One region of the Streptomyces sp. NPDC001796 genome, then DNA from elsewhere that is predicted to be linked to it. Evidence: riboswitches for the same ligand, from Rfam matches in the RefSeq annotation. Region 1 holds a riboswitch; each other region holds the start of a gene.

What was found. A riboswitch is a leader RNA that binds a small molecule or an ion and turns the genes downstream of it on or off. The one in region 1 is predicted to bind S-adenosylmethionine.
Region 2: another riboswitch for S-adenosylmethionine. It lies ahead of ACFYZE_RS02600 (aminotransferase class V-fold PLP-dependent enzyme); the one in region 1 lies ahead of ACFYZE_RS21715 (amino acid ABC transporter permease).
Region 3: another riboswitch for S-adenosylmethionine. It lies ahead of thrC (threonine synthase); the one in region 1 lies ahead of ACFYZE_RS21715 (amino acid ABC transporter permease).

What each region holds. Positions count from the first base shown of each region.
Region 1 is NZ_JBIAUC010000010.1:139,160-148,722, reverse strand. It holds gene ACFYZE_RS21730 (hypothetical protein) at 1-755, opposite strand, end outside; gene ACFYZE_RS21725 (glycosyltransferase) at 1,063-2,232, shown strand; gene ACFYZE_RS21720 (glutathione S-transferase C-terminal domain-containing protein) at 2,590-3,474, shown strand; SAM riboswitch class IV at 3,563-3,672, shown strand; gene ACFYZE_RS21715 (amino acid ABC transporter permease) at 4,001-4,984, shown strand; gene ACFYZE_RS21710 (amino acid ABC transporter ATP-binding protein) at 4,981-5,766, shown strand; gene ACFYZE_RS21705 (transporter substrate-binding domain-containing protein) at 5,843-6,868, shown strand; gene ACFYZE_RS21700 (putative leader peptide) at 6,970-7,080, shown strand; gene ACFYZE_RS21695 (LLM class flavin-dependent oxidoreductase) at 7,192-8,400, shown strand; gene ACFYZE_RS21690 (NtaA/DmoA family FMN-dependent monooxygenase) at 8,422-9,563, shown strand, end outside.
Region 2 is NZ_JBIAUC010000001.1:584,743-594,305, reverse strand. It holds gene ACFYZE_RS02635 (hypothetical protein) at 1-544, opposite strand, end outside; gene ACFYZE_RS02630 (NlpC/P60 family protein) at 609-1,652, opposite strand; gene ACFYZE_RS02625 (NlpC/P60 family protein) at 1,898-2,938, opposite strand; gene ACFYZE_RS02620 (NYN domain-containing protein) at 3,179-4,528, opposite strand; gene ACFYZE_RS02615 (hypothetical protein) at 4,563-4,802, opposite strand; gene ACFYZE_RS02610 (rhomboid family intramembrane serine protease) at 4,960-5,691, shown strand; gene ACFYZE_RS02605 (Lrp/AsnC family transcriptional regulator) at 5,688-5,969, shown strand; gene ACFYZE_RS02600 (aminotransferase class V-fold PLP-dependent enzyme) at 6,012-7,373, opposite strand; SAM riboswitch class IV at 7,561-7,677, opposite strand; gene ACFYZE_RS02595 (hypothetical protein) at 7,758-7,928, opposite strand; gene ACFYZE_RS02590 (PRC-barrel domain-containing protein) at 7,955-8,311, opposite strand; gene trpD (anthranilate phosphoribosyltransferase) at 8,408-9,472, opposite strand.
Region 3 is NZ_JBIAUC010000023.1:40,223-49,785, reverse strand. It holds gene ACFYZE_RS31400 (carboxylesterase/lipase family protein) at 1-762, opposite strand, end outside; partial or broken gene ACFYZE_RS31395 (MFS transporter) at 897-1,625, opposite strand; gene ACFYZE_RS31390 (NADH:flavin oxidoreductase) at 1,785-2,909, opposite strand; gene groL (chaperonin GroEL) at 3,121-4,746, opposite strand; gene ACFYZE_RS31380 (cold-shock protein) at 5,123-5,326, opposite strand; gene ACFYZE_RS31375 (MoaD/ThiS family protein) at 5,777-6,052, opposite strand; gene thrC (threonine synthase) at 6,105-7,385, opposite strand; SAM riboswitch class I at 7,404-7,547, opposite strand; gene ACFYZE_RS31365 (glucosyl-3-phosphoglycerate synthase) at 7,741-8,712, shown strand; gene ACFYZE_RS31360 (trehalose-6-phosphate synthase) at 8,810-9,563, shown strand, end outside.

The DNA.
Region 1 (9,563 bases):
GTGGTCAACTGGACCCAGGGGTTGTCGTCGCAGTCGAGCGAGGGTCCGGACGGGACGACGGTACACGTGGTCTCGAACACCGTCCCGGCAGTGGTGATGACATCGATGCGGACCGGGTGGTTGTCCGATGCGGACGCGCCGTGCTCGTTGATGGACACGGCGCACGCGTTCTTCGGGTAGTTCGCGTGGTTGGGGGTGCTGAGGTCGGTCCACACGAAGGCGCCGGTCACAGGCGGCATGCCGGTGTCGCTACGAATTCCCGCGAACGTCCGTCCGTCGGGGGTCAGCGCGGCTCGGAGGTCGAAGTTGCCGGTCTCCTGCACCGCGTCGATGTCGATGCACGGACCCGCGGCACCCGTGCCACCCGTGGCACCTGTACCACCGGTGGCACCTGTACCACCCGTGGCACCCGTGCCACCCTTACCACCTGTGCCACCCGTCGCACCGGTGGCACCCGTCGCACCGGTGGCCCCCGTCGCCCCCGTCGCGCCGCGGCACTTGTTCTTCTCCTTGTTCTTGTCCTTGTCCTTGTCGTGGTCGCCCCCGATCCCGACCGCGCGGTGGTTGTCGTCGTCGCACTTGTCGCCGCCGGACGACACGGTCCTGTGCGCGTGGGCGTTCTGCGAGGCCAGGGCGGCGGGGGCGGCCACGCCGGTGGCCATCACCATCGCGAGCGAGGCGATCATGCCGGCCTTTTTGAACCTGTCTCGCGCCAGCGGCCCGAGCAGCGATGTCGTCCTGTACTCAGGACTCATGTGTGTGCTCCTTGTGTCAACCTCTTCGGGCAGGTCCCCGAATCCGAGAGTGAGCTTGGCCCAGGCAAAACAAACAATTGCGACTTCTCGCCCAAAACACGCACACACATCAGCAAATCGGTCTAAGCGGGGTGCCTTGATGAGGCGATGACCATTGAACGATGAGGATTCCCAGCGCTTCGCGGTGCGCGGCCAATCGGGCGCCGTTGCGTCCCGCCCTCCGCGTGGATGGGTGGGAGTGGAACCGGCCTGTGTCACATTGACCGCCTCTCCATCAGGACATCGTCATCCCGAGACCGGTGAGGCCGTGAGCAAGCAGACCATCTGCCTCTGCATGATCGTCAAGAACGAGGCGGGCGTGATCGAGCGGTGCCTCGGCTCCGTACGCCACCTGATCGACACCTGGGTGATCTCCGACACCGGTTCGACAGACGGCACCCAGGACCTCGTCCGCACGATGCTCGACGGCATCCCCGGCGAACTCCTCGAAGAACCCTGGATCGACTTGGGCCACAACCGGACGCGGAACATCCGGCACGCCCGCGGCAAGGCCGACTACATCCTCACCCTCGACGCCGACCATGTCATGCGCCAGGACGCCCCGCTGCCGCACCTGACGGCGGGTTCGTACCTGCTGCGCCATGACGTCCCGGGCGCCCCGCACCGCTTCAAGCACCTCATGCGGGGCGACTGGCTGTGGCGTTACGAAGGCGTCGCCCACGAGCCCCGCGCCGACGAGCCCGACGTCGAGGAGGTCCTCGACGCGCTCGTCATCGAGGACCGCGCCGACGGCGGCTGCCGCAGCGGCAAGCTCGAGCGCGACGCGCGCCTGCTGCGCCGTGAACTCGAAGGTGACTCCTCCGACGCGCTGACCGTCTTCTCCCTGGCCGGGATCGAGCGCGAGCTGGGCCACACGGAAGAAGCGATCGCGCTGTACGAGCGGCGTGCCGCGATGGGTGGCCGGCCCGAGGAGGTGTACTGCTCGCTGCTGGAGGCCGGCATCCTCAGGGCCGAGAAGATGGACGACTGGGCCGGTGCGATGGACGCGTTCTCCCGGGCCTGGGAGTCGCGCCCCCGGCGCTTGGAGGCCTGCTACGAACTGGCCTCGCGGCTGCGCGTCCAGGGCCGTCACCACATCGCGTACTCCATCCTCGGTGCCGTCGTGGGCCGACCGGAACCGGACGACCTGTTCACCAAGCCCTGGGTGTACCGCTGGGGTCTGCTCTTCGAGTTCTCGATCGCGGCCTTCCATGTGGGTGACCACGCCGGCTCCCTGCGTGCGTGCGACCTGCTGCTGGCCATGCCGGACCTGCCGGACGCCGTTCGCCGCCAGACCGAGGCCAACCGGGAGTTCGCGGCCCTGGGTGCCGCGGGCGTGCCCAAGCCGTACTCCCCGACGGCCCGGCCGAAGGCCGCCCGAGTGGGAAAGGCCGCCAAGCGGTCGAAGGCCACGAAGACGACGAAGCGCAAGCGCTAGGCCTTGCCGGCGTCGGAAACCCCGCCTTCACCGCCTTCCCGGACACCCCCCTTGACGTGCGCCTGAGCCGGATCGACACTTCAGAGGAGATTTCCTAGTGGACAGGTAGGGAAACATGGGGTGCCTGAGGCCGGTCATCAGCCGTGTTCACCGCGCGCGCCGGCAGTCCCTCCTGCTGACCTCCCGCCGTCACATCGATCTGCTGCGCGTCTGCAGCGCGAGCAGCCCCCGGCGCTGAACCGGCGGAGCCACGCCCCGCCCCCGGCCCCCGCCACCTCGCGCCGTTCGCGCCGGGGAGCGCCGCCTGCCCGTGGGCCACACCCCCGCACCCTCGCGTCCCAGAACCCCGGGAGAGACATGTCCGCCCATGCCCTGACCGCACTCCCGTCCGCACAGCCGGTCCCCGCCTTCCGCGGCCGGATCGGCTGCGACGCGCGCAGCGGCCACTACGCCGTGCCGCGCCGCTACCGTCTCCACCTGTCCCTTGCGTGTCCGCACTGTCTGCGGATAGCCATCACGCACAGCCTGCTCGGCCTCGAGGACGTCTGTCCCGTCACCCTGCTGCCCGCGGTGCCCGACGGACCCGGCGGCGAGTACTCCGCGCTGCGTCCGCTGTACGAGGCCAGTGCCCACCGCTACCCCGGAGCCGCCCTGGCACCGGTGCTCAGCGACGACTGGTCGGGCCGGATCGTCAGCACCCACGCTCCGGACATCATGCGCGACCTGGCGCGGCACTTCGGCACCGGCCACCCCGCGTTGTATCCGCTGGGGTCGAACGCCGAGATCGAGGGCGTCCAGCGGCTGTGCGAGCAGGGCATCGACGGGGCCGCCCAGCGCGCCGGACGGGTCGACGCCGGCACGGAGGAACGGGACGCCGCGCTCACCTCGCTGCTGTGCACCCTGCGGTCGCTGGACGGACGGCTCGCCCGTCAGGAGTACCTGCTCGGTGACCGGCTCACCGCAGCGGACGTGGAGTTGTGGGTGAGCCTGGTGCAACTCGACACCGTGCACCGCTGGCACCTGGACGCCGCCGCCGTGCACCGCATCGCCGACCACCCGCACCTGTGGGCGTACGCCCGCCGGCTGGCCGCGCACCCGGCCTTCGGCCCGCACCTCGACCACGCCGGCATCGCCCGGCGGCATCACGCGCACTGTCGGGGACTGGAGGCCGCGGGCGCCGCGGTGCAGATCCTGGACTGGGCCTCGCACGTCCCCAACGCCGCCGCCGACTGGACCGGTTGAGAGGGAGAACGGCGTCGCTGAGCACGTATCACCTGCTGGACGCACGTTGACATTGCCTGTGGCGCCTGTATTGACTTACGGCCAGAAAGGTCATGAGCGTCAGCGACAAGCCCTGGCTGGCTGACCGGCAACCCTCGCACCGCGGTGGGGTGCCCCAGGTGACGACCCGACCGGACGACGTTTCGGTAAGCGCTTGGCCCCCCGGGCCGGAAGAACGACGGAGACAGTGATGTACGCAGCCTCGAGGACAGCCGCGGTGCGGCTCCCCGGCTGCGTCCTGCTGTGCGCCAACCGTTCCGTCGACCTGCTCCGCGTCAGCAGCGCACTGTGTACCGCCCCGGGCTCTGCCCGCTGTCACGGCTGACGGCGTTCTGAATCCCTGACGCTCACCGCCGCCGCGGTGTGCCCTCGTCCCGTCCCGTCCCCGGTGCACTCACGCTTCACCAGCCTCGTCACGCCGCGGCCCGCGCCGCCGGGCGGTGCCGTGGCGCGCCGCCCGGGGCGTCCGACTCCGCTGGAGCCTGTCATGAGTGAACCCCCCGGAGCCGCCGTGTCCCTCGCCCCGGCGCCACCAGACGAAGACATCGCGGCCACGCCCCCCGCGGCCCAGCGGGTACTGCCCCTGCGCCGGCCGGGCCGCTGGATCGCCACGGCGATCGTGCTGGTCCTCGTGGCCCAGTTCGTCCACGGCCTGGTGTCCAACCCGTTCTACCAGTGGAACCGCTTCGCCTACTGGTTCCTGCGCCCCACGATCCTCGACGGGCTGCTCATCACGCTCGAAGTCACCGCACTCAGCGCCGTGTTGGGCCTGATCGGCGGAATCGTGCTCGCACTGGCCCGGCTCTCGAAGAGCCCGGTCCTGCGCGCGGTCAGCTGGACGTACGTATGGGCGCTGCGCTCCATACCGCTGATCGTGGTGCTGATCTTCTTGTACAACTTCAGCGCCCTGTACAAGACGCTGAGCGTCGGCGTGCCCTTCGGCCCGGCCTTCTTCAGCTTCGACGAGTCCAAGCTCGCCACCGACATGGTCGTCGCCGTCGTCGGGCTGAGCCTCAACGAGGCGGCGTACGCGGCGGAGGTGGTCCGTGGCGGCATCCTCTCGGTCGACCAGGGCCAGCACGAGGCGGCCGCCGCGCTCGGTCTGCCGAAGGGCCACCAGTTCAGGCGGATCGTTTTTCCGCAGGCTCTCAGGTCCATCACCCCGAACTACGTCAACCAGCTGATCGGCCTGATCAAGAGCACCTCACTGGTGTTCTACGTGTCGCTGCTCGACCTGTTCGGCTCCGCGCAGACCATGGGCAGCACCTACCCGGGCGACATCGTGCCGCTGCTGCTGGTCGTCACCGTCTGGTACCTGATCCTGACGAGCCTGGTGTCCGTCGTCCAGTTCTACGTCGAGCGGTACTACGCCCGCGGTGCCACCCGCGCGCTGCCGCCGACCCCGTTGCAGAAGCTCCGCACCGGTCTCGCCGAGCTGCGGGCCCGTGCGCGCAGGGAGGCCGCCGTATGACCACCGACACGCTTCAGACCCGCCCCGCCGCCATCCAGGTGCACGACGTGCACAAGGCGTTCGGCACCCACCAGGTGCTGCACGGCGTGGAGTTGACCGTACGGCCTGGCGAGGTGACCGTGATCCTCGGTCCGTCCGGCTCCGGCAAGTCCACGCTGCTGCGGGTGATCAACCACCTGGAGAAGCCCGACCGCGGCTATGTCAGCGTGGGCGGCGAACCCATCGGCGTGCGCCGGCACGGAGACCACCTCAAGGAGCTGAGCGAGCGGGTCATCCTGGGGCAGCGCAGCCGCATCGGGTTCGTGTTCCAGAACTTCAACCTCTTCCCGCACCTGACCGTGCTGGAGAACGTGACAGCGGCGCCGGTGGCGACCGGCAAGCTGACCAAGCAGGAGGCCCGGGACCTGGCCCTCGACCTGCTCGGCCGGGTCGGACTCGCCGACAAGACCGGCTCCTACCCGCGGCAGCTGTCCGGCGGCCAGCAGCAGCGCGTCGCCATCGCCCGCGCGCTCGCCCTGCGGCCCGGCGTCATCCTCTTCGACGAACCCACCTCCGCCCTCGACCCCGAACTCGTCGGCGAGGTGCTGGCCGTCATCAAGGACCTGGCCGGCGGCGGCACCACGCTGGTCATCGTCACCCACGAGATCGGCTTCGCCCGCGAATGCGCCGACCGGGTGATCTTCATGGACGACGGCCGGATCGTCGAACAGGGGCCGCCCGCCCAGGTCCTGGACAACCCGCGGCACGAGCGGACCCGGGACTTCCTGAGCAAGGTGCTCTGAACCCGCCGGTCCCGCACTCCTCTCACGACCTCCCCCCAACGCCACCAACGCCACCGCTCACAGAACAAGGACAACCATGCCCACCACCGGTCTCCGCACCCGACTCCTGCGCGGCCTCACCGCAGGCACCGCCGTCGCCTCCCTCGCCGCCGGACTCGCCGCGTGCGGGGGCGAGAGCGACGCCGCCACCAGCACGGACAGCGCATCCTCCGGCACGGTCACCGTGGGCCAGCTCTCCAACGGCGCCGCCACGCAGACCGCCCTCAAGGTGTCCGAGGTGAAGTCCCTCAACGCCGAACTGCCCGACGCCATCCGCAAGAGCGGCAAGCTGGAGATCGGCATCGGCGCCCTGCCCTCCGGCTTCGCACCGCTGGCGTACGTGGGCAGCGACCAGAAGACCCTCACCGGCGCCGAACCCGACTTCGGCCGCCTGGTCGCCGCCACCCTCGGCCTCGAGCCCGTGCTGAAGAACTTCACCTGGGAGAACCTGTTCGTCGGCATCGACAGCGGCAAGGTCGACGTGGCCTTCTCCAACGTCACCGACACCGAGGAGCGCAAGAAGAAGTACGAGTTCGCCTCCTACCGGCAGGACAACCTGGCCTTCGAGGTGCCGAAGAAGAGCACCTGGAACTTCGGCGGCACCTACGAGAACCTCGCCGGCAGGACCGTATCCGTCGGCTCCGGCACCAACCAGGAGAAGATCCTCCTGGAGTGGAAGGCCAAGCTGGCCAAGGAGGGCAAGCAGCTCACCGTCAAGTACTACCCGGACCGCAACGGCACCTACCTGGCGCTGTCCAGCGGCAAGATCGACGCCTACTTCGGCCCCAACCCCGGTATCGCCTACCACATCAGGCAGGTCGCGAACACGCCCCAGGCGACCCGCAACGCGGGCGAGTTCTCCGGCGCCGGCGAGTCCCTGCAGGGCCTGATCGCGGCGACCGCGAAGAAGGACAGCGGGCTCGCGAAGCCGCTCGCCGACGCCGTCAACCACCTGATCCAGAACGGCCAGTACGCCAAGTGGCTGGCCGCCTGGAACCTGTCCAACGAGGCCGTCGCCAAGTCCGAGGTCAACCCGCCCGGGCTGCCGCTCGACAACTCCTGACCGAAGGGATTCCCGGAGTGCGGAACAGACGGCGGAGCCGGGCTGTTGTCGTTGACGACGAGCTGCGCGCCACGACGGCCGTACGGACGGAGGTGCAGGACGTGACCCGTACCGTGCACGCCCGCGTCCTGACCCCGTCCCGCCGTCCGCTTCTGCACTCCCGGGCCCACATCGATCTGCTGCGCGTGGCCGGCGCGCTCTGTTGCTCCTGACCGTCCCCAGCCCTCGGCCGGGGGTACCCCCCGTCTCGCTGCGCCCGCCCTCCGCCGCGCCCGCTCACCCCGGCCGGCGTTCCTGTACGGACTTCAGGAAGGCACCCACTCGTGTCCTCGACTTCCCCTTCCCCCCTGCACCTTGCCGTCGCCCTGGACGGCACCGGCTGGCATCCCGCCTCCTGGCGCGAGCCCGTGGCCCGGCCCCGGGACCTGTTCACGGCCGGATACTGGGCCGACCTGATCGCCGAGGCCGAAGGCGGTCTGCTCGACTTCGTGACCATCGAGGACGGGCTCGGACCCCAGTCCTCCGACTTCCTCGACCCGGACGAGCGCACCGACCAGGTGCGCGGACGCCTGGACGCCGTGCTCATCGCCTCCCGTGTCGCGCCACTGACCCGGCACATAGGGCTGGTGCCGACCGTGGTGGCCACCCACACGGAGCCGTTCCATATCTCCAAGGCGATCGCCACTCTGGACTACGTCAGCACGGGCCGTGCGGGCCTGCGCGTACAGATCACCGCGCGTCCGAACGAGGCCGCGCACTTCGGTCGCCGCACGATCCCGAGGATCTACGCCTACGACAGCCCGGACGCCCAGGGCGTCGTGACCGACCTGTTCGACGAGGCCGCCGACTACGTCGAGGTCGTCCGGCGCCTGTGGGACAGCTGGGAGGACGACGCGGAGATCCGGGACGTCGCCACCGGCCGCTTCATCGACCGGGACAAGCTGCACTACATCGACTTCGAGGGCAAGTTCTTCAGCGTCAAGGGACCGTCCATCACGCCCCGACCGCCGCAGGGCCAGCCGATCGTCACCGCTCTCGCGCACCAGACCGTCCCCTACCGGCTGGTGGCCCGCCAGGCCGACATCGGCTACGTCACCCCGTACGACGCCGACCACGCCCGGGCGATCGTCGCCGAGATCCGTGCCGAGCAGGAGAGGGCGGGCCGTGCCGAGGAGCCGCTGCACGTCTTCGGCGATCTCGTGGTCTTCCTGGACGACGACCCGGCCAGGGCCGCGGCCCGCAAGCAGCGCCTGGACGATCTCGCCGGACACGAGTACACCAGCGACGCCCGCGTTTTCACCGGCACCCCCGCTCAACTCGCCGACCTTTTGCAGGAGTTTCGGTCCGCAGGACTGACCGGCTTCCGGCTGCGCCCCGCGGTCGCCGGCCATGACCTCCCGGCCATCACCCGGGGCCTGGTCCCCGAGCTCCAGCGCCGTGACGCCTTCCGCCGCGCCTACGAGTCCGACACCCTGCGCGGACTGCTCGGGCTAGCCCGCCCCGCCAACCGCTACGCCGCAGCGACCGCCTGAGCCGGAGGGACCGCACCCACCATGAGCAAGCCGCTGAAGCAGATCCATCTGGCCGCCCACTTCCCGGGCGTCAACAACACCACCGTGTGGAGCGACCCGGCCGCCGGCAGCCACATCGAGTTCAGCTCCTTCGCCCACTTCGCGCAGACCGCCGAACGCGCCAAGTTCGACTTCCTGTTCCTCGCCGAGGGCCTGCGCCTGCGCGAACAGGGCGGGAAGATCTACGACCTGGACGTCGTGGGCCGCCCCGACACCTTCACCGTGCTCGCCGCCCTGGCGGCCGTCACCGACCGGCTCGGCCTGACCGGCACCATCAACTCCACGTTCAACGAGCCCTATGAGGTGGCCCGCCAGTTCGCCAGCCTCGACCACCTCTCCGGCGGTCGCTCGGCGTGGAACGTCGTCACCTCCTGGGACGCCTTCACCGGCGAGAACTTCCGCCGCGGCGGCTTCCTGCCGCAGGAGGAGCGCTACTCCCGGGCGAAGGAGTTCCTGGCCACGGCGAACGAACTCTTCGACTCCTGGCACGGCGACGAGATCCTCGCCGACCAGGCCGGCGGCACTTTCCTGCGGGACGCCAGGGCCGGCGCCTTCGTCCACCAGGGCGAGCACTTCGACATCCACGGCCGGTTCAACGTCCCGCGCAGCCCGCAGGGCCGCCCGGTCGTCTTCCAGGCGGGCGACTCCGAGGAGGGCCGCGAGTTCGCCGCGTCCAGTGCCGACGCCATCTTCAGCCGGCACGCCACCCTGGAGGCGGGCCAGGCCTTCTACGCGGACGTCAAGGGCCGTCTGGCCAAGTACGGACGCCGGCACGACCAGTTGCTCATCCTGCCCGCCGCGACCTTCGTCCTCGGCGACACGGACGCGGAGGCCGAGGACCTGGCCCGCGAGGTGCGCCGGCAACAGGTCAGCGGCGCCACGGCCATCAAGCACCTGGAGTTCGTCTGGAACCGGGACCTGTCGGCCTACGACCCTGACGGCCCGCTCCCCGACGTCGACCCGAACGTGAGCGAGGAGCACATCTCCCGCGGCCGTGCCCAGGTGCGCATGTACCGCGACCCGCTGGCCACCGCCCGCGAGTGGAGGGAGCTCGCCGCCGCCAACAACTGGTCCATCCGCGACCTCGTCATCCACACCGGCAACCGGCAGACCTTCGTCGGCTC
Region 2 (9,563 bases), on a different contig from region 1:
CGGCGGGCACCGCCCGGTCCGCGAGGCGCGCGTACTCCCGCAGCGCCTGCCGGGGTTGCCCGACGCCGAGGACGAGGCTGTGCGCGCCGCGGACCGCCTCGACGGCCCCCTGGTCCCACAGTTGCCGGGCGGCCTTCCGCGCGGGCTCGTCGGAGCTGACGTACCAGCGTCCGCCGGTGCGGGCCAGCCGCAGTGACCGGGCGGCGGTGACCGGCGCCCGGTCGTATCCCCTGACGCGGTAGCGCAGTTCGGCGTCGGCGGTGGCGCGGTCACCGGTCAGGTGAACGGCGGTGAGCCGGTACGACCAGGCGGCCAGCGGCACGGCGCGCAGGTTGTCGAACCCGGCGGCGCCTGCGGTGCGGGTCTGGGTCGCGAGGAACGCCGAGCGGTCGCCGTCCAGGACAGCCGTCGCCCGCCGGTCGAGCAGCTGCCGCACGGCGGCCGTCCCGTTCCCGGCGGGGACGGCGCCGCCGCAGCCGACGAGCCCCGCCAGCAGCAGGACACAGCAGGCCACGATCCCCGACGCACGCCCACGATCAGCCACCGTCCGATCGTACGCGGCGCCCGTGCGCCGCTCGCGCGCCGGTTTCGGCCGCGGACCGGTGCCTTCAGGGCCTGGTGACCGAGGCGATCGGCATCATGCCGACCGGGTCGTAGCGCACCGCCGCACCCGGGTGGGGTGCGTGGATGACCTGGCCGTTGCCGACGTACATCGCCACATGGCTGGCGTCGGAGCGGTAGACGACCAGGTCTCCGGGCTGGGCCTGGGACAGCGGCACCTGGCGGCCGGCGTAGCGCTGCTCCTGCGAGGTGCGCGGCAGTCCGACGCCCGCCCGCGCGTACGCCCACTGCATGAGGCCCGAACAGTCGAAGCCGCCCGGCCCGTTGGCGCCCCACACATACGGGCGGCCGAGCGCCGAGCGGGCAGCGGCGACGGCCGCCGCCGCGCGGGAGTCGGGCGCCGCGGCGGGGGCGAGGCCGGGCATCTCGCCGGCGGAGCGGGAGGCCCGCTGGTAGGCGGTGCGCTCCTCGGACGGCAGGGAGTTCAGCAGCCGCTGTGCCGCGACGAGTTTCCGCTCCACGGCCTTCTTGTGCTGCGCGACCGCCTCACGGCTCTTCTCCAACTGGGCGAGCTCACCGGCCACGACCGCGCGTTCCCGGGCCAACCGGCGCAGCGCTGCCTGGAGTTCCTTGAGCTGACCGGCCTGGCGGGCGCCCATCCGGTCCAGCACGGCCGCCTTGTCGAGGTACTCGCCGGGGTCGTCCGACAGCAGCAGCGCGAGGGAGGAGGCGAGTCCGCCGGAGCGGTACTGGACCCCGGCGAGCGCACCGAGCGCGTCCCGCATGCTGTTGACGCGGTCCTGCTGCCGGGCGACGCTGTCCTGTGCCCGGCCGACGTCCCGGCGCAGCGCGTCGGCGCGTTCCCCGGCCTTGTTGTAGGCCTCGGTGGCCTGCTCCGCCTCCCGGTACAGCCGGTCCACGGTGGCCCGGGTGTCGCGTGGCGCGGCGTTCGCCGGTACGGCGCCCAGTGTCGCCGCGGCCGCCGCTGCGGCGGACAGTACGGCGGCTGCCCTCTTCAGGGCTCGGTTGGACTCCGCGGCACTGGCGCCCTGGCGCATGCCGGACGGTGCAAGGCGGCGATGGGACCCCACGACCGGTCGCTCTCCTTCCGCTGACGAACCCCCCGCCGGACGGCGGGGGAAACGCGGCAGACAGTAGCGGGGTGATCACCGGGGGTCCAAAGACCTCGAGCGGCCGACAGAGCGACGCCCCGCCGCTGACGCAGGTCATCGGCGGGGCGTGGAGTCAGCAGGAGTCGCTGGAATTCGCTCGTTCGGGCGGTGTGGTGTCGTGCGGTTCGAGGAACTGGGTAACCGGGCCGGTTGGGAACCGGCAATCAGACCCGGACGCCGAACATGAACGGCCCGCCGATCGTGGACATCGACTCGTAGCGGACGACGGTGCCGGTGCGCGGTGCGTGCAGGATCTGGCCGTTGCCCGCGTAGAGACCCACATGGTGGATGTCGTTGAAGAAGAAGACCAGGTCGCCGACCTGGAGGTCGTTGACCGAGTAGATGCGGGTGCCTATGTTCGCCTGCTCCTGCGAGGTACGCGGGATGGAGACGCCGGCCTGCGCGTACGCCCAGGAGGTCAGACCCGAGCAGTCGTAGGCGTTGGGGCCCGTGGCGCCGTAGACGTACGGCTTGCCGATCTGGCTCTGGGCGGCGGAGAAGGCGGCACCGGCCCGGCCGGAGCCGACGCCGACGGACACACTGAGCGCGGTGCGCTCGCTGGCCCGGCTGGCGCGGTCCTGGTCGGCCTGGAGGGCGGCCCGCTGCTGGGCGGTGAGGCTGTTGAGGAGCTTCTGCGCCGCGGCCAGCTTGCCCTGGACTTCCTGCTTCTTCTTGCCCAGTTCGGTGCGGGTGGCGGCGAGGTCCTTGAGCTTGTCGGTGGCTTCCTGACGCTCCTGAGCCAGCTCGCGCTGTTTCTCCTGGATCTTCTTCAGCGCCTCGACCTGCTGGCTGCTCAACTGGTCGAGGGTGGACGCCTTGTCGAGGTAGTCGTCCGGGTTCGAGGAGAGGAAGAGCTGGAGGGAGGGGTCGATGCTGCCGGTGCGGTACTGGGCGCTGGCCATGGTGCCGATGCCGTCGCGCAGCTTGTTGAGCTCGTCCTGGCCCCGGGCGACCTTGTCCTGGAGGGTGGATATCTCCTGCTGGAGCTTCTCCTGCTTCTCCTTGGCCCCGTTGTACTGCTCGGTGGCCTTCTCCGCGTCCTGGTAGAGCTTGTCGACCTTGGACTTGACCTCGTCCACGCTCGGCTTGGCACTGGGCGCCGCGTTGGCGGCGTTCGCGCTGAACGCGACAGCGGCGGCGGCCGCTGTGGTCAGCACGGTCACACGTGCACGGCTCGGTTGCTTGGGTCGACGGTGGGACGCCACTGGAAGCAGGCTCCTTCTTCTGAGTGATCACCCGCTCGGAGGTTCGAGGCCAGACCCTAGTGACCTCGTCGTGATGAATTCAAATCCTCACAGCAAAAAATCCTGTCACGCAAGGCATTCTTTGCACATGACGCACAGGAAGTGAGGCAGCCCTGACGCTAAGTCGCGTGACGGTTCCGTCAATTCGGGCATTGAGCCTGTACGTTGCGGTTGGCGACGTAGGTGATCTAAGGCCTGATTTCAGCCGCGCGAGAGACGCTTCAGCAGCACCGCCGAAGCGACCGGGCGCGCTCCCGCCCGCGCGACCCCGTCGGCCACCTCGCGGTCCGTGGAGACGACGATGACGGGCCGGCCCGGCGGCTCGGCGCGTACCAGCTGGCGGATCAACTCGTCGGCCGTGACGCCCGGTTTGGAGAACAGCACCCGCACCCCGCGCGGCGGAGCGAGCAGCACCGGTGCGGCCAGTTCCGCCCCGTCGAAGACACAGGTGACCTCGGCGCCGGTCTGCGCGGCGAGTTGGGAGAGCTGGCCGAGGAGCCTCAGGCGCTGCTTCTCCAGCGGCATCTGCGGATAGCCGGTCTTGGTGACGTTGTAACCGTCGACGACCAGGTGCACCTGGGGCAGTGCGAGCAACTGGTCGAGGATCGCGGGATCGTTCTCGGACAGCGCACGGGCGGCGATGTCCTTCGGGGTCATTCGTCCCGGTTCGACCGCGTCCACGGTCTCCGCCGGCCGCACGGAGACCGGTGGCAGCGCCAGTTCACGGCGCAGCCCCTGGGCCGCGTCGAGCAGGGTGTCGAGCAACAGCCGTACCCGCATGTCCTCGACGCTGCGCCCCTCGCGCGCCGCCCTGCGAGTGGCCTCCACGGTGGCCTCCGCCTCGCTCAGACGCGCCTTGAGCCGCCGGGTCTCGCTCTCGGCGGCGGAGAGCTGGACCTGCCCTTCGGCGCGCACCGCCTCGATCTCGCCCTGGGCCTTGCGCAGGGCGGCCTCGCCGCGTCTGACGTCGCTGAGGGCGGCTCGCAGTTTGCGGTGAAGCGAGTCGGCTTCCTTGCGGGCCGCGTCCAGCTCCGTCCGCAACCGCTCGGTCTCGGTGCGGGTGTGCTCGCGCGCGGCCGCCAGCTCCGCGCGCAGCCGCTCCAGCTCGGCCCGGCTCTCCTCGTCGGCGCGCTCGGCGTCGACGCGCTGGGCCTCCTCGCCGGCGGCGGTCACCAGCTTCACCCAGCCCGCCGGGCGCAGCACATAGGCCGCGGCCGCCACGTCGAGCGGGTCCGCGGCCGGGGGCGGGGAGCCGGAGTCCAGGGCGCCGGCGAGCTCCGGCTGGGCCTCTCTGAGCTTCTCGGCGATGCGCTGCCGGAACAGCGCGTCGGTCTCCACGGCCGCCGCCATGGCGTTGCCGGCGAACTTGGCCCGGCGGGTCGGGGTGAACCGGGCGTACTGCCGCAGCTGTGCGGGCAGTTCGGCGAGGGTCAGCCCGCCGAAACCGTCGGACACGATCTGCACGACCCGGCGGCGCACGCCGTCGGGCAGCGGACGGTCGAGCACCTCAGCGGTGCCGTCGACCGGCTCCCCGCCTTTGGTCTCAGCCATCCTTCACCCCATACGCCCTGCGGGGCCGCCTCCCTCAGGAGCCGGCGCCCGGCCTGTCCACGAGTTCCACCTGGTCGGCCGCGTTGCACCAGCGGCAACGGACCGACTCGATGGTCTCACTGACCACCTCGCGCTCCTCGACCTTCGGCTCCCCGGCCAGATCGAGGTGCACGTACTCGACGACCTTCGACGAGCGGGTCACGTCGAAACGGGTGAGGTTGCCACAGAGGGTGCAGCGCCAGCGGGTCGTCTCCGTCGGCAGGGGAACCGTCATCGTGGGTGCTCTTCCTTCTTCCAGTCTCCGTGATGCGCCAGTTTCCCTGGAGCGTGTGGCTCGTAACCCTACGGCCTGGCGAGTACCCGCCGCCCGCCCGTTCCACGGCGGCGAGGCACTCTGTGCGGATCGGTCCGGTTACGCCATGCTCTGTACCATGATCAGCACCTGGACCAGGTCGGCCGTGGGAGCGCTGCGCGGACAGTCGGCGCCGGTGACGTACGGGCTGATCGTCCTGTGCTGTGCGCTCTTCGTCGTCGGACCGGCCGCGGGGCTGAGTCCGGCCTACGGGACCGGGGACGCGCTGCTCGCCGCTCAGCGGGCCTACTTCGCCCGCTGGGGCGTGGTGCCGGCGGAGCTGTTCAGCGGGGCCCCGCGGGCGGCGCTGACGCCCGCGACCGCGCTGTTCGTGCACGGCAGCTGGGTGCATCTGCTGGGCAACATGCTCTTCCTCTACGTCTTCGGGGCCATGGCCGAGGAGCGGATGGGGCATGTGGAGTTCGCCCTGTTCTACCTGGGCTGCGGCTGTCTGGCGCTGCTGGGGTACGCGGCGGCCAACGCCGCGTCGGCGCAGACGCTGGTCGGAGCGTCCGGGGCGATCTCCGCGGTCCTGGGTGCGTTCCTGTTCCTCTTCCCCAAGGCGCGGGTGACCAGTCTCTTCCCGTTCCTGTTCTTCCTGCCGCTGAGGTTCCCGGCCTGGGTGGTGCTGCCGTTCTGGGCGTCCCTGCAGTGGATGGCGGCGGGCCGGGCCGCGCAGGGGCCCGGGGTGGCCTACCTGGCCCACCTGGTGGGGTTCTCGCTGGGGTTCCTCTACGCGTGGGTGCGCTACACGCCTACGAGTAGGGTGAAGCCACCAGCCGAGGCCCCCGAGGGAGAACAGCAGCCGTGATCACCGCGATCGTGCTCATCAAGACCAGCGTGGACCGGATCCCCGAGATCGCGGAGAGCATCGCCTCGCTGGATTCCGTCAGCGAGGTCTTCTCCGTCACGGGGACGTACGACCTGATCGCCATGGTGCGGGTGAAGGAGCACGAGGAACTGGCGGACGTCATCCCCGGGCGGATCAGCAAGATCCCGGGGGTGGAGGCGACGGACACCCACGTGGCGTTCCGTACGTACTCCCAGCACGACCTGGAGGCGGCGTTCGCGATCGGGCTGGACTCCTGATCCGCCCGATCCGCTGAACACCGCCTCACCGGCCCTGCCAGTTCAGACCGCCGGGACGCAGCGGCCGTTCTCCGTGCGGTACTGCCACCGCGCGCCGTCGCTCACCAGTTCCTTCACCGCGTTGACGAAGCGCTCCACATGCTCGTCGGGGGTGCCGGCGCCGAAGCTCACCCGGATCGCGTTGAGGGACTTCTCTCCGGGCGCCGCCTCGGGGGCGCCGCACTCGCCCTGGGTCTGGGGGTCGCTGCCGAGCAGGGTGCGGATCAGCGGGTGGGCGCAGAACAGGCCGTCGCGGACGCCGATGCCGTACTCGGCGGAGAGAGCGGCGGCGAAGTGGGAGCTGTTCCAGCCCTCGACGACGAAGGAGATCACGCCGACGCGGGGGGAGTCGTCGCCGAAGAGGGAGAGGACCCTGACCTCGCGAACGTCGGCGAGGCCCTCCCTGACCTTGCGGATCAGGTGCTGCTCCCGGGCGACCAGGGTGTCGAAGCCGGCCTCGGTGAGGGCCTTGCAGGCGGAGGCGATGGCGTAGGCGCCGATCACGTTCGGGGAGCCGGCCTCGTGGCGGGCCGCCGTGTCGTGCCACTCCACGTCCACTCCCCCGTCCGTCCTGCGTGTGACCTTGCGGCTGGCGCCGCCGCCCGCGAGGTACGGCTCGGCCTGGCGCAGCCAGTCGGCGCGGCCGGCCAGGACGCCGGAGCCGAAGGGGGCGTAGAGCTTGTGGCCGGAGAAAGCGACCCAGTCCACGTCGAGGTCCTTGACGGACACCGGGTGGTGCGGGGCGAGCTGGGCGGCGTCCAGGACGATGCGGGCGCCGTGCGCGTGGGCTGCCGCCGCCAGCTCGCGCACCGGCCACAGCTCGCCGGTGACGTTGGAGGCGCCGGTGACGCAGACCAGGGCCGGGCCGTGGGGTTCGCGGTCGGCGAGGGCGCGCTCCAGGGTCTCGACGGCCTGCCGGGGGCTGCTCGGGGCGTCGAGGTAGGTGACCCGGGCGTCCCGCCACGGCAGCAGGGAGGCGTGGTGCTCGGTCTCGAAGACGAAGACCTGGCAGTCGGCCGGGAGGGCGGCTGCGAGGAGGTTGAGCGAGTCGGTGGTGGAGCGGGTGAAGACCACCTGGTCGGTGTCGCGGCAGTCGAGGAAGTCGGCGACCGTGCGGCGGGCGTTCTCGAACAGGTCGGTGGACAGCTGGGAGAGGTAGCCGGCGCCGCGGTGGACGCTGCCGTAGTAAGGGGCGTACGCCGCCACGTCGTCCCAGACGCGCTGCAGCGCGGGGGCGCTGGCCGCGTAGTCGAGCGCGGCGTAGGTGACGTCGCCGCCGGTGACGAGCGGGACGGTGACATCACGGCCCAGAACGGGCAGCGGGGCACAGACGGACTGGTCGGCGGCAAGGGTGGAGACGGACATGGGTGTACTCCCGTAGGGCAGGCGAGACTCACCGGTGCCGGAGGCGCGCAAGGGCGCAACGGTATCCACGGCACGGAGAAGGTGAAAGGAGAAAAGGGTGTGCGGAGGCGGGGCTCTGCGGCCCTAGCGCATTCGCTTGCTCACGGAAGGCTCCCTCGAACGACCAGGACCCCTGGAAGGAACGAGGGGTCCGCGCTTGCCGCAGACCTCGCTGCCTGCGACCTGGTCTTCACCCGGGGCACCCCGCCACGGACGGAGGGTTGCCGGACAGTCGGCCGGGGCCGAATGACTGTCGCTCATGACCTGATGTGGAAGTTACGGCAAGTGATCAGCTGCTCGCAACTTCTGTCCGTATACCGGGACGGGCGGACCCGTCCCGGTGCGTCACCGAACCAGGTGGTGCTTCGAGTGCCGCCCCCAGCGCATGCCGAACAGGACGAGACTGGCCAGGAACACCACTATGCCGATGATCAGGAGGTAGAACAGCCCCTTCGCGACCGCGCCGATGATGCCGAGGGCGACCGCCGCGAGGATCAGGAACAGGAAGACCGCCATGGTGACCACTTCCTTCGGCCCGGGGATCAGCGGCGCGCGAGGCGGCGTCCGCGGTCGGCGCCGGGCTCATAGGCCCTGTCGTAGTGTTTGAAGATCTCTTCTTCCCGCTCGATCGGCAGCACGTCGTCCACGCCGATGGACGGCGCCTTGCGTACCTGCCCCTTGGAGTGGGCCACCTGGACGTATCCGGGTCCCACCGTCGCCTCGTCGATGGGGACGAAGACGAGCCTCTGCCGGGTCACCATCCCGGTGCGGACGGTGGCCATGGCGGGCGTGTCGGTGGTGGTGTCGACGTACACCGCCTCCAGGGACCCGATCTTGCGGCCCTTGGCGTCGATCACGTCCCGGTTGCGCCACTCGCGGATATCGGCTGAATGGATCATGCCCAGCCTCCTTGCGGCCCGCGGGGGGAGGAGCTGCCTTTGTCTCACTGTACTCCAGCCAGCCTGACCTGGCCTTTTCCGCGGGCCTGCCAGGAGTCAGGCGTTGCTGGCGGCCACCCACCGCTCCAGGGCGCGCTTGGCCGCTCCCGAGTCGATCGACTCGGCGGCCTTGGCCATGCCGGTGCGGAGCTGGTCCGCCAGCGGGCCGTCACCCGGCTCCAGCGCCACCAGGGCCGCTGCCGAGTTCAGCAGGACGGCGTCCCGTACCGGGCCCGTCTCCCCGTCGAGGAGGCGGCGGGCGACCTCGGCGTTGTGGGACGGGTCGCCGCCGCGCAGGGCCTCCACCGGGACCAGTTCGATACCGGCGTCGCGCGGGTCGAAGGTCTCCTCGGTGACCTTGCCGTCGCGGACGATCCAGACGTGGGACGTGGCAGTCGTCGTCAGCTCGTCGAGGCCGTCGTCGCCGCGGAACACCAGGGAGGAGTTGCCGCGCTCGGCGAGCACCCCCGCGATCATCGGCGCCAGTCGCGGGTCTGCGACGCCGACCGCCTGGGCCTTCACCTTCGCCGGGTTGGTCAGCGGGCCGAGGGCGTTGAAGACGGTCCGGATACCCAGCTGACCGCGCGCGGCGGCGACATGGCGCAGCGCGGGGTGGAACTTCACCGCGAAACAGAAGGTGATGCCCGCCTCCTCCGCGACCTGCGCCACCCGCTGGGGCGTGAGGTCGAGGTTGACGCCCAGCTTCTCCAGGACGTCCGACGAGCCCGACGCCGACGAGGCCGCGCGGTTTCCGTGCTTGACGACCTTGGCCCCCGTGCCGGCCACCACCAGCGCCGACATCGTGGAGATGTTCACCGTCTTCGCGCCGTCGCCGCCCGTGCCGACGATGTCGACCGTGCGGCCCGACACCTCGATCACGTTGGCGTGCTCGTACATCGCCCGGACCACACCGGTGATCTCCTCGACGGTCTCGCCCTTGGCCCGCAGCGCCACCACGAACCCGGCGATCTGCGCGTCCGTCGCCTCGCCGCGCATGATGCGGTCCATCGCCCAGGCCGTGTCGTCCGCGCTCTGGTCGCGGCCCTCGAGGAGCCCGTTCAGCACCTGGGGCCAGGAACGGCCCGCCGCGGTGTCGCCTCCAGCGGGGTGCACAGCGCTCATAAGCCGCTCCTGGGTCGGTGTCCCGGACTACGGGACGCGAGTCTCGAACAGGTCCACCCTATCCAGCCGGGAGCATGGCGAAGGGCCCCGT
Region 3 (9,563 bases), on a different contig from region 1:
GGCGGCCGTGGGGCGCAGGCCCGCCTCCGCGGCGATGGCGGTCGCGAGGCCGCGGGCCAGTTCGTCGGAGAAGTAGGTGCACGGCACGCTCTGGGCGATCGCCCGCCGGAAAAGCCCGGCCGCGCGGGGCATGGCCAGCAGCGCGGCGACCGAGCCGGCGCCCGCCGACTCGCCGAAGACGGTGACCTGCTCCGGGTCGCCGCCGAAGGCCTCGATGTTGTCCCGCACCCACTCCAGGGCCGCGACCTGGTCCAGCAGCCCGCGGTTGGCGGGGGCGCCCTCGAGGCGGGCGAAGCCCTCGATGCCCACGCGGTAGTTGAAGGTGACGACGACGAGGTCGCCGTCGCGGGCGATGTGCCGGGCGTCGTAGCCGGGGCTGCCCGCGTGGCCGAGCTTGTAGGCGCCGCCGTAGATCCACACCATCACGGGACGGCGGGAGGCCGGATCCGGATCGGGCGTCCAGACGTTGACGGTCAGCCAGTCGTCGCCGAAGGACGCGTCCAGGACGCCGGTACGGCCCATGAAGGCCGTCTCCTGCGGGGGCGGCGGCCCGAACGCGTACGCCTCCCGTGTGCCCTCCCAGGCCCGTACCGGGCGGGGCGCCCGGAAGCGCTCCTCCCCCACCGGCGGCTCGGCGAACGGTATGCCGCGGAACACCGCGAGCCCGTCCTCCCTGCGCCCGCGCACCGCGCCGGTCGCGGTGCGCACCACGGGCCCGGTCTCGTCGTCGGTGCTCGGCGTACGGGATTCGGCTGTCGTCATCGTGTGACCTCCAACTTGTCGCCGGTACGGCCCCTCTTCCGGGTGCCGGTGGAACACCTGGTGCACGGGCGGCCGGGCGGCCGCCGCCCGCACCAGCGGGACCGCGACCGCCCGACCTGACGATCAGTCGGACTTTACGCCTTGGCCTCGGAGACCTCCGCGTGCCCGGCCGGACCCTCCACCGCGGGCGGCGTCTGCCCGGCGGCCGGACGCCGGCGCGGAATGAAGGAGGCGACGGCGAAGGCGAGGAGCGCGGCACCGGCCCCGATGGCCAGGACGGTACGGAAGCCGTCCTGGGAGGGCAGGGTGACGGGCCCCAGGGTCTTGGTCATGTTGGCGAGAATCACGCCGGCGACCGCGCTCGCGGTGGAGGTGCCGATGGACCGCATCAGCGTGTTGAGGCTGTTGGCGGCACCGGTCTCGGACGCGGGCACGGCGCCCATGATCAGCGCGGGCACGGAGCCGTAGGTGAAGCCGATGCCGGCGCCGATGACGCAGGAGACCAGGACGAAGTGCCAGACCTGGTCCATCAGCACGATGTTCAGCACGTAGCCGGCGGCCACGATCAGGGCGCCGATCATCAGGGTCGTCTTCGGCCCCCGGGCCTTGGAGACGGCAGCGGAGATCGGTGCCACGGCCATCATCACCAGGCCGGACGGCGCCATGACCAGGCCTGCGGTGAGCAGGGACTTGCCGAGGCCGTAGCCGGTCGCCGTGGGCAGCTGCAGGAGCTGGGGCAGGACCAGCGACATCGCGAACATCGCGAAGCCGATCGCGATGGAGGCGAGGTTCGTCACCAGCACCTGGCGGCGGGCGGTGGTGCGCAGGTCCACCAGCGGCTCCGCGACGCGCAGCTCGAAGAAGCTGCCTCCGTCGGGCATGGGGTCTGCTTGACTTAGGCAACCTTATGCCCATTGATTGACTTAAGCAAGCGAATTCCCGCCGAACCCCCCACGCAGCGACCGCCCATGAGGACGGCCCCCCGCCCCGAAGGGCGAGGGGCCGTCCGTACTCCCCGTTCGTCAGTGCAGGGTCTTCAGCGCCGCCGCGTCATACGCGCCCAGCTCGTCGAAGCGGCCCTGGAGGACCTTCTTCGCCCACTCCGGGTCCTGGAGCAGCGCCCGACCCACCGCCACCAGGTCGAACTCCTCCGACTCCAGTCGGTCCAGAAGGTTGTCGAGGGTCTTGACCGGGGCGCCCTCGCCCTGGAACGCGCGGAGGAAGTCGCCGTCCAGGCCCACCGAACCCACCGTGATCGTCGGCTTGCCGGTGAGCTTCTTCGTCCAGCCGGCGAGGTTGAGGTCCGAGCCCTCGAACTCGGGCAGCCAGTAGCGGCGCGTGGAGGCGTGGAAGGCGTCCACACCCGCCGCGGCGAGCGGCGTGAGGATCGCCTCCAGCTCCTCGGGGCTCTCGGCGAGCCGGGCGGTGTAGTCCTGCTGCTTCCACTGCGAGTAGCGGAAGAGCACCGGGAAGTCGGGGGACACCCGCTCGCGGACCGCCGCGACGATCTCGGCCGCGAACTTGGTGCGGGCCACCGGGTCGCCGCCGTACGCGTCCGTGCGGCGGTTGGTGCCCGCCCAAAGGAACTGGTCGACGAGGTAGCCGTGGGCGCCGTGGATCTCCACGCCGTCGAAGCCGATGCGCTCGGCGTCCGCGGCGGCCTGGGCGAAAGCGTCGATGACGTCGTCCAGGTCCTGCTGGGTCATCGCCTTGCCGGTCGGCTCGGCGCCGGCGGTGACGAGGCCGGACGGTCCGACGGCGGGCGCGTCCGCGAAGGGGGGCTCGCCCTGCTTGCGGACCATGCCGATGTGCCAGAGCTGCGGGACGATCGTGCCACCGGCGGCGTGCACGTCCTCGGCGACCTTGGCCCAGCCCGCGAGCTGCTCCTCGCCGTGGAAGCGCGGGACGCGGTCGCTCTGGCCGGCCGACTCGTGGCCGACGTAGGTGCCCTCGGTGACGATCAGCCCGACGCCGGCGGCGGCGCGGCGGGCGTAGTAGGAGCGCACGTCCTCACCGGGAATGCCGCCCGGGGAGAACATGCGGGTCATCGGCGCCATCACGATCCGGTTCGGGACGGTGAGGCCACCCAGCGCGATCGGGCGGGACAGGATCTGGGCCGCGCGGGAGGCGGGCGTGGTGACGGTCACGGGAGGGGCTCCTCGGGGATCGCTGTGTTAACCGACTGGTATGTGCGCGCGCATTGTTGCAGCTTCTGAAGCAACCGCCTATGCGCTGCCCCACATTCCCGGCCGGTCGGGGCACCCGAGTGATCCCGGACACGCCCGAGGGCGGCACCCCCTGCCACAGACAGGGAGTGCCGCCCTCGTACGGAAGGACTGGTACCGATCCTCGGAAGGATCAGAAGTCCATGTCACCGCCCGGCATGCCGCCACCGGCGGGCGCGGCGGCCTTCTCCGGCTTGTCGGCGATGACGGCCTCGGTGGTGAGGAACAGCGCGGCGATGGAGGCGGCGTTCTGCAGCGCGGAACGGGTCACCTTCGCCGGGTCGATGATGCCCTCGGCGATCATGTCCACGTACTCACCGGTCGCGGCGTTCAGGCCGTGGCCCGGGGTGAGGTTGCGGACCTTCTCCACCACGACGCCGCCCTCGAGGCCGGCGTTGACGGCGATCTGGGTCAGCGGGGCGGTCAGGGCCTTGCGGACGATCTCGGCGCCGACGGCCTCGTCGCCCTCGAGGTCCAGCTTCTCGAAGGAGGTCTGCGCCGCCTGGACCAGAGCCACGCCACCACCGGCGACGATGCCCTCCTCGACGGCCGCCTTCGCGTTGCGGACGGCGTCCTCGATGCGGTGCTTGCGCTCCTTGAGCTCCACCTCGGTCGCGGCACCGGCCTTGATGACGGCCACGCCGCCGGCCAGCTTCGCCAGACGCTCCTGCAGCTTCTCGCGGTCGTAGTCGGAGTCGCTGTTCTCGATCTCGGCGCGGATCTGGTTGACGCGGCCCGAGACCTGGTCGGCGGAGCCGGCGCCGTCGACGATGGTGGTCTCGTCCTTGGTGATGACGACCTTGCGGGCGCGGCCCAGGAGGTCCAGGGTCGCGTTCTCCAGCTTGAGGCCGACCTCCTCGGAGATGACCTCGCCGCCCGTGAGGATGGCGATGTCGCCGAGCATGGCCTTGCGGCGGTCACCGAAGCCCGGGGCCTTGACGGCGACGGACTTGAAGGTGCCGCGGATCTTGTTGACGACCAGGGTCGACAGGGCCTCGCCCTCGACGTCCTCGGCGATGATCAGCAGCGGCTTGCCGGACTGCATGACCTTCTCCAGCAGCGGGAGCAGGTCCTTGACCGAGGAGATCTTGGAGTTGGCGATCAGGATGTACGGGTCGTCGAGGACGGCCTCCATACGCTCCATGTCGGTGGCGAAGTACGCCGAGATGTAGCCCTTGTCGAAGCGCATGCCCTCGGTGAGCTCCAGCTCGAGACCGAAGGTCTGCGACTCCTCGACGGTGATGACGCCTTCCTTGCCGACCTTGTCCATGGCCTCGGCGATCAGCTCGCCGATCTGGGTGTCGGCGGCGGAGATGGAGGCCGTGGAGGCGATCTGCTCCTTGGTCTCGACGTCCTTGGCCTGCTCGAGCAGCGAGGCGGAGACGGCCTCGACGGCCTTCTCGATGCCGCGCTTCAGGGCCATCGGGTTCGCACCGGCGGCCACGTTGCGCAGACCCTCGCGGACCAGCGCCTGGGCGAGCACGGTCGCCGTGGTCGTACCGTCACCGGCGACGTCGTCCGTCTTCTTGGCGACTTCCTTGACCAGCTCGGCGCCGATCTTCTCGTACGGGTCCTCGAGCTCGATCTCCTTGGCGATGGAGACACCGTCGTTGGTGATCGTGGGGGCGCCCCACTTCTTCTCGAGGACGACGTTGCGGCCCTTGGGGCCGAGGGTCACCTTGACGGCGTCCGCGAGCTGGTTCATGCCGCGCTCGAGGCCGCGCCGCGCCTCCTCGTCGAACGCGATGATCTTGGCCATGTGAAGTGGTCCCTCCAGGACTGGGGGTGATTACTTCGGACCGCGCCCGCGCCCGCGACGGACGGCCCCGGCCGGAGGTTCCTTGCCCCACCCGGCCCGCGGCCTCACCGACCCGGTCCTTCTGTTGTCACTCTCACCTTCAGAGTGCTAACGCCAATGATTAGCACTCGCCCCTGCCGAGTGCAAGCCGCTCCGGGGTATCGGAAGGTGAACTCGGGAGCATGATCCGCAGGTGGACGCTGCCGCGCGCCCCCTGGAGAAGCCGTGACCGGACACGGCCGAGGGCCCGTACCCCGGACACGACCGAGGGGCCCGCATCCCGGACGGGATGCGGGCCCCTCGACACGTCGAACAGTTCAGTCGTCGGCGCGTTGTATCAGGCGGTCACGCGGACCATGTCCGCCTGCGGGCCCTTCTGACCCTGCGAGATCTCGAACTCGACCCGCTGGCCCTCTTCAAGGGTGCGGTAGCCGTCCATCTGGATCGCGCTGTAGTGGACGAAGACGTCCGCACCACCGTCGACCGCGATGAAGCCGTACCCCTTCTCCGCGTTGAACCACTTGACGGTGCCCTGAGCCATGCCTAACTCCCCTATTACTGGCCCTTGCACAGATCCACACTTCGCGGATCCGGGTCAGACCTCACCCCCCAACGGTTGGGGGCGTGCGCCGGAACGCGTCGACCGCGGCTGAATGTATCTGTCCAACTGCCGTCTGCAACAGGTCAATCGGACGAGAATTCGGGGTCCGACCGGTCGGGAATATACGGAGAATTCACCCGAATTCAGGGCAAGTCGGGCCGGGCAAAGGGAATGAATGGCGCAAAAACCCTGCACACTTTGGCTGCTTCTTGTCGGGCACGCGGCAGGTGATCGCGGATCCGGAAGGGGAGCCCGGGAGCGCCGTTCCCCAACTCTACCGCGCTCAACCATGCAGAATTGCCCCCTCCGTTTCTCTCACGGAGAGGGCAATTCGATGAACTCTCGGTTACCTGCGTTACCGAGGGTAAGGATCCTGCGTTCGAGGGACCGTCAGCCGCCCGCGACCGCGGGGATGATGGAGACGCCCGCGCCGTCCGGGGTGGCGGTCTGAAGGCCCTGCTCGAAGCGGACGTCGTCGTCGTTCACGTAGACGTTGACGAAGCGGCGCAGCTTGCCCTGGTCGTCCAGGACGCGTGCGGCGATGCCGGTGTGGTTCTTCTCCAGATCGGCGATGACCTCGGCGAGGGTCGCGCCCTCGGCGGTGACCTCGGCCCGGCCGCCCGTGTAGGTGCGCAGGATGGTGGGGATGCGGACGTTGACGCTCATGGGGGGATGACCTCCGGTCGGGGTACGGCTGCTGGGTTGTGGCGGGAGGAGGTCAGACGAGACCGGCCTCGCGGAAGGACTCGAGGGTAGGACGGATCGTCACGGTCAGCCCCGTGTCGGCCACCGCGTCCAGCGTCTTCAGACCGTCCCCGGTGTTGAGGACGACCGTCGTCTTCGCCGGGTCGAGGACGCCGTTCTCGATCAGCTTGCGCGTGACACCGACGGTCACGCCGCCCGCCGTCTCGGCGAAGATGCCCTCGGTGCGCGCCAGCAGCTTGATGGCGTCCACGATCTGCTCGTCCGTCACGTCCTCCACGGCGCCGCCCGTGCGGCGGGCGATGTCCAGGACGTACGGGCCGTCGGCCGGGTTGCCGATCGCCAGCGACTTGGCGATGGTGTTCGGCTTCTGCGGCCGCACCACGTCGTGGCCCGCCTTGTACGCCACCGACACCGGCGAGCAGCCCTCGGCCTGCGCACCGAAGATCTTGTACGGCTTGTCCTCGACGAGCCCGAGCTTGATCAGCTCCTGCAGACCCTTGTCGATCTTCGTCAGCTGCGAGCCGGAGGCGATCGGCACCACGATCTGGTCCGGCAGCTCCCAGCCGAGCTGCTCCGCGATCTCGTACGCCAGGGTCTTGGAACCCTCCGCGTAGTACGGCCGCAGGTTGACGTTGACGAAGCCCCAGCCCTCGCCCGCCGGGTCGCCGATCAGCTCGGAGCAGAAGCGGTTCACGTCGTCGTAGTTGCCCTCGATGCCGACGAGCTCGCCGCCGTAGATCGCGGCCATGACGACCTTGCCCTGCTCCAGGTCGTGCGGGATGAACACGCAGGAGCGGAAGCCGGCACGGGCCGCAGCGGCGCCGACCGCGCCCGCGAGGTTACCGGTGGAGGAGCAGGACAGGGTGGTGAAGCCGAAGACGCGCGCCGCCTCGAGTGCCTGGGCGACCACGCGGTCCTTGAAGGAGTGCGTCGGGTTACCGGAGTCGTCCTTCACATACAACCCGCCGGTGACGCCCAGCTCGCGCGCCAGGTTGTCGGCCTTGACGAGCTTGGTCCAGCCCGGGTTGAGGTTCGGCTTGTCGGCGACGTCCGCCGGGACCGGCAGCAGCGGCGCATAGCGCCAGATGTTCGCGGGGCCCGCCTCGATACGCTTCCGCAGCTCCTCGGTGTCGTAGCCGGAGAAGTCGTAGGCGACCTCCAGCGGGCCGAAACACTCCTCACAGGCGAAGACCGGACCGAGCGGCACGCGGTGGCCGCACTCGCGGCAGGACAGGGCCGCGGCGGGGCCGAGGTTCACGGAGTCGGTGGTGCTTGCAACTGTCTGCACAGCCATGTCAGGCGAGGCCCTTTCTCCTCATCTTCCTCACGACGCATCTCGCCGTGAGACGGAATTGGCACCTTCCCTAGCCGGGAGCCCCGCCTGCGAAGACGAGAGCCGACTGGAGGGTTGCCGGGGCTTCACCGGGCCGTGTCCCTCTGCCCCTCTGGATGAGCTGTATGTGGTTGTTTCGCCGACGACGGACCGAGGCGGACCCCGACATGCGATGGTCACCGGCGCTGTTCAAGACTGTAACCGACGGCCGGGAGAGTTGAGATAGTCGTCCGAACCGCGAGATGGATCACAAGAGAGACATTCGACCGTCCCCGACTCACCCCCCACCCCGTACGAACGTGAGGAGCCGCAGACTGTGCTGGAAGAAGTCGAGCGCTGGCTGAGCACCCGCTCCTGGTCCGTCACCGACCGCCCGCTCCACCAGATCATGGCCGCGAAGCGAGCCTCGGGCTCCTCGGTCAGCGTCGTGCTGCCCGCGCTCAACGAGGAGGAGACGGTCGGCGAGATCGTCTCCGTCATCCGCCACGACCTCGTGCGGCAGGTCCCGCTGGTCGACGAGATCGTCGTCGTCGACTCCGGCTCCACCGACCGCACGTCCCAGGTCGCCGCCGCGGCCGGCGCGAGAGTGGTGCACCGCGACACGATCCTGCCGCGCATACCGGCCGTGCCCGGCAAGGGCGAGGTGCTGTGGCGCTCCCTGCTCGTCACCGGCGGGGACATCGTCTGCTTCGTCGACGCGGACCTGAGGGAGTTCTCCTCGGACTTCGTGACCGGGATCGTGGGCCCGCTGCTCACCGACCCGGACGTGGACCTGGTGAAGGCGATGTACGACCGGCCGCTCGGCACTGAGTTCGATTCGCTCGCCTCCGGCAGGACGGCCGGACAGGGCGGCCGCGTCACGGAACTGGTGGCCCGCCCGCTGCTCAACATGCACTGGCCGCAGCTCGCCGGGTTCGTCCAGCCGCTCGGCGGCGAGTACGCGGCCCGCCGTTCCCTGCTGGAACGGCTTCCCTTCCCGGTCGGGTACGGCGTCGAGCTCGGCATGCTGGTGGACGCGCTGCACCTGGTGGGCCTGGACGCGCTGGCCCAGGTCGACGTCGGCGTGCGCAAGCACCGCCACCAGGACGGGCAGGCGCTCGGCCGCATGGCCGCCGCGATCTACCGTACGGCCCAGCTCCGCCTGGCCCGCGGCCATCTGGTCCGCCCGGCCCTCACGCAGTTCGAACGGGGGGCGGACGGCTTCGAGCCCCGGACCTACTGGGTGGACACGGAGGAGAGGCCGCCGATGGCGGAGATCGCGGAGTACATGGAACGAAAGGTGGCCTGAACCGTGTGCAGCCGGACGCCCGGACGTGACGGACACGGCTCCGCATACGGCCGAACCGTACGTTTGAGCGTTTTCGGCGCGGGCTAGGTTTCGTGGCATGGCTTCCACGCAGCATGCGCACGGCGCCCGCATCCTCGTCGCCTCCAACCGCGGCCCCGTCTCGTACGCGCTGGACGACTCCGGGCAGCTCACCGCCAAACGTGGCGGAGGCGGCCTGGTGTCCGGCCTGTCGGCGATCGGCTCCGACGCGGACGCGGTCTGGGTGTGCGCGGCCCTGAACGACGGCGACCGCGAGGCCGTACGCCGCACGGGTGGCGCACTGGATCCGGCCCACACCGGCGGCCGGCGGGTCCGGATGCTCGACATCGACGCGACGGTGTTCTCCGAGGCGTACAACGGCATCGCGAACTCGGTGCTGTGGTTCGTCCACCACATGCTGTACCAGACGCCGCTCGAGCCCGTCTTCGGCAGGGAGTTCCGGCACGCGTGGACGTCGTACGAGGCCTACAACCGCGCGTTCGCCGAGGCGCTGGCCGAGGAGGCGGCCGAGGGGGCGGCGGTCGCGGTGCAGGACTACCACCTGACGCTGGTCCCTGGGATGCTGCGGCAGTTGCGGCCGGACCTGCGGATCGGTCACTTCTCGCACACGCCGTGGGCACCGGTGGACTACTTCCGGATGCTTCCGGACGACATCGCCGGTCAGGTGCTGCGCGGCATGCTGGGCGCCGACCGGCTCGGCTTCCTCACCCAGCGGTGGGCGGACGCCTTCGCCGGGTGCTGCGAGGCGCTCGTCGGCGGGCTGGGGAACACCCGGATCGGCGTGCACGGCCTGGGCGCGGACGCGGACTTCC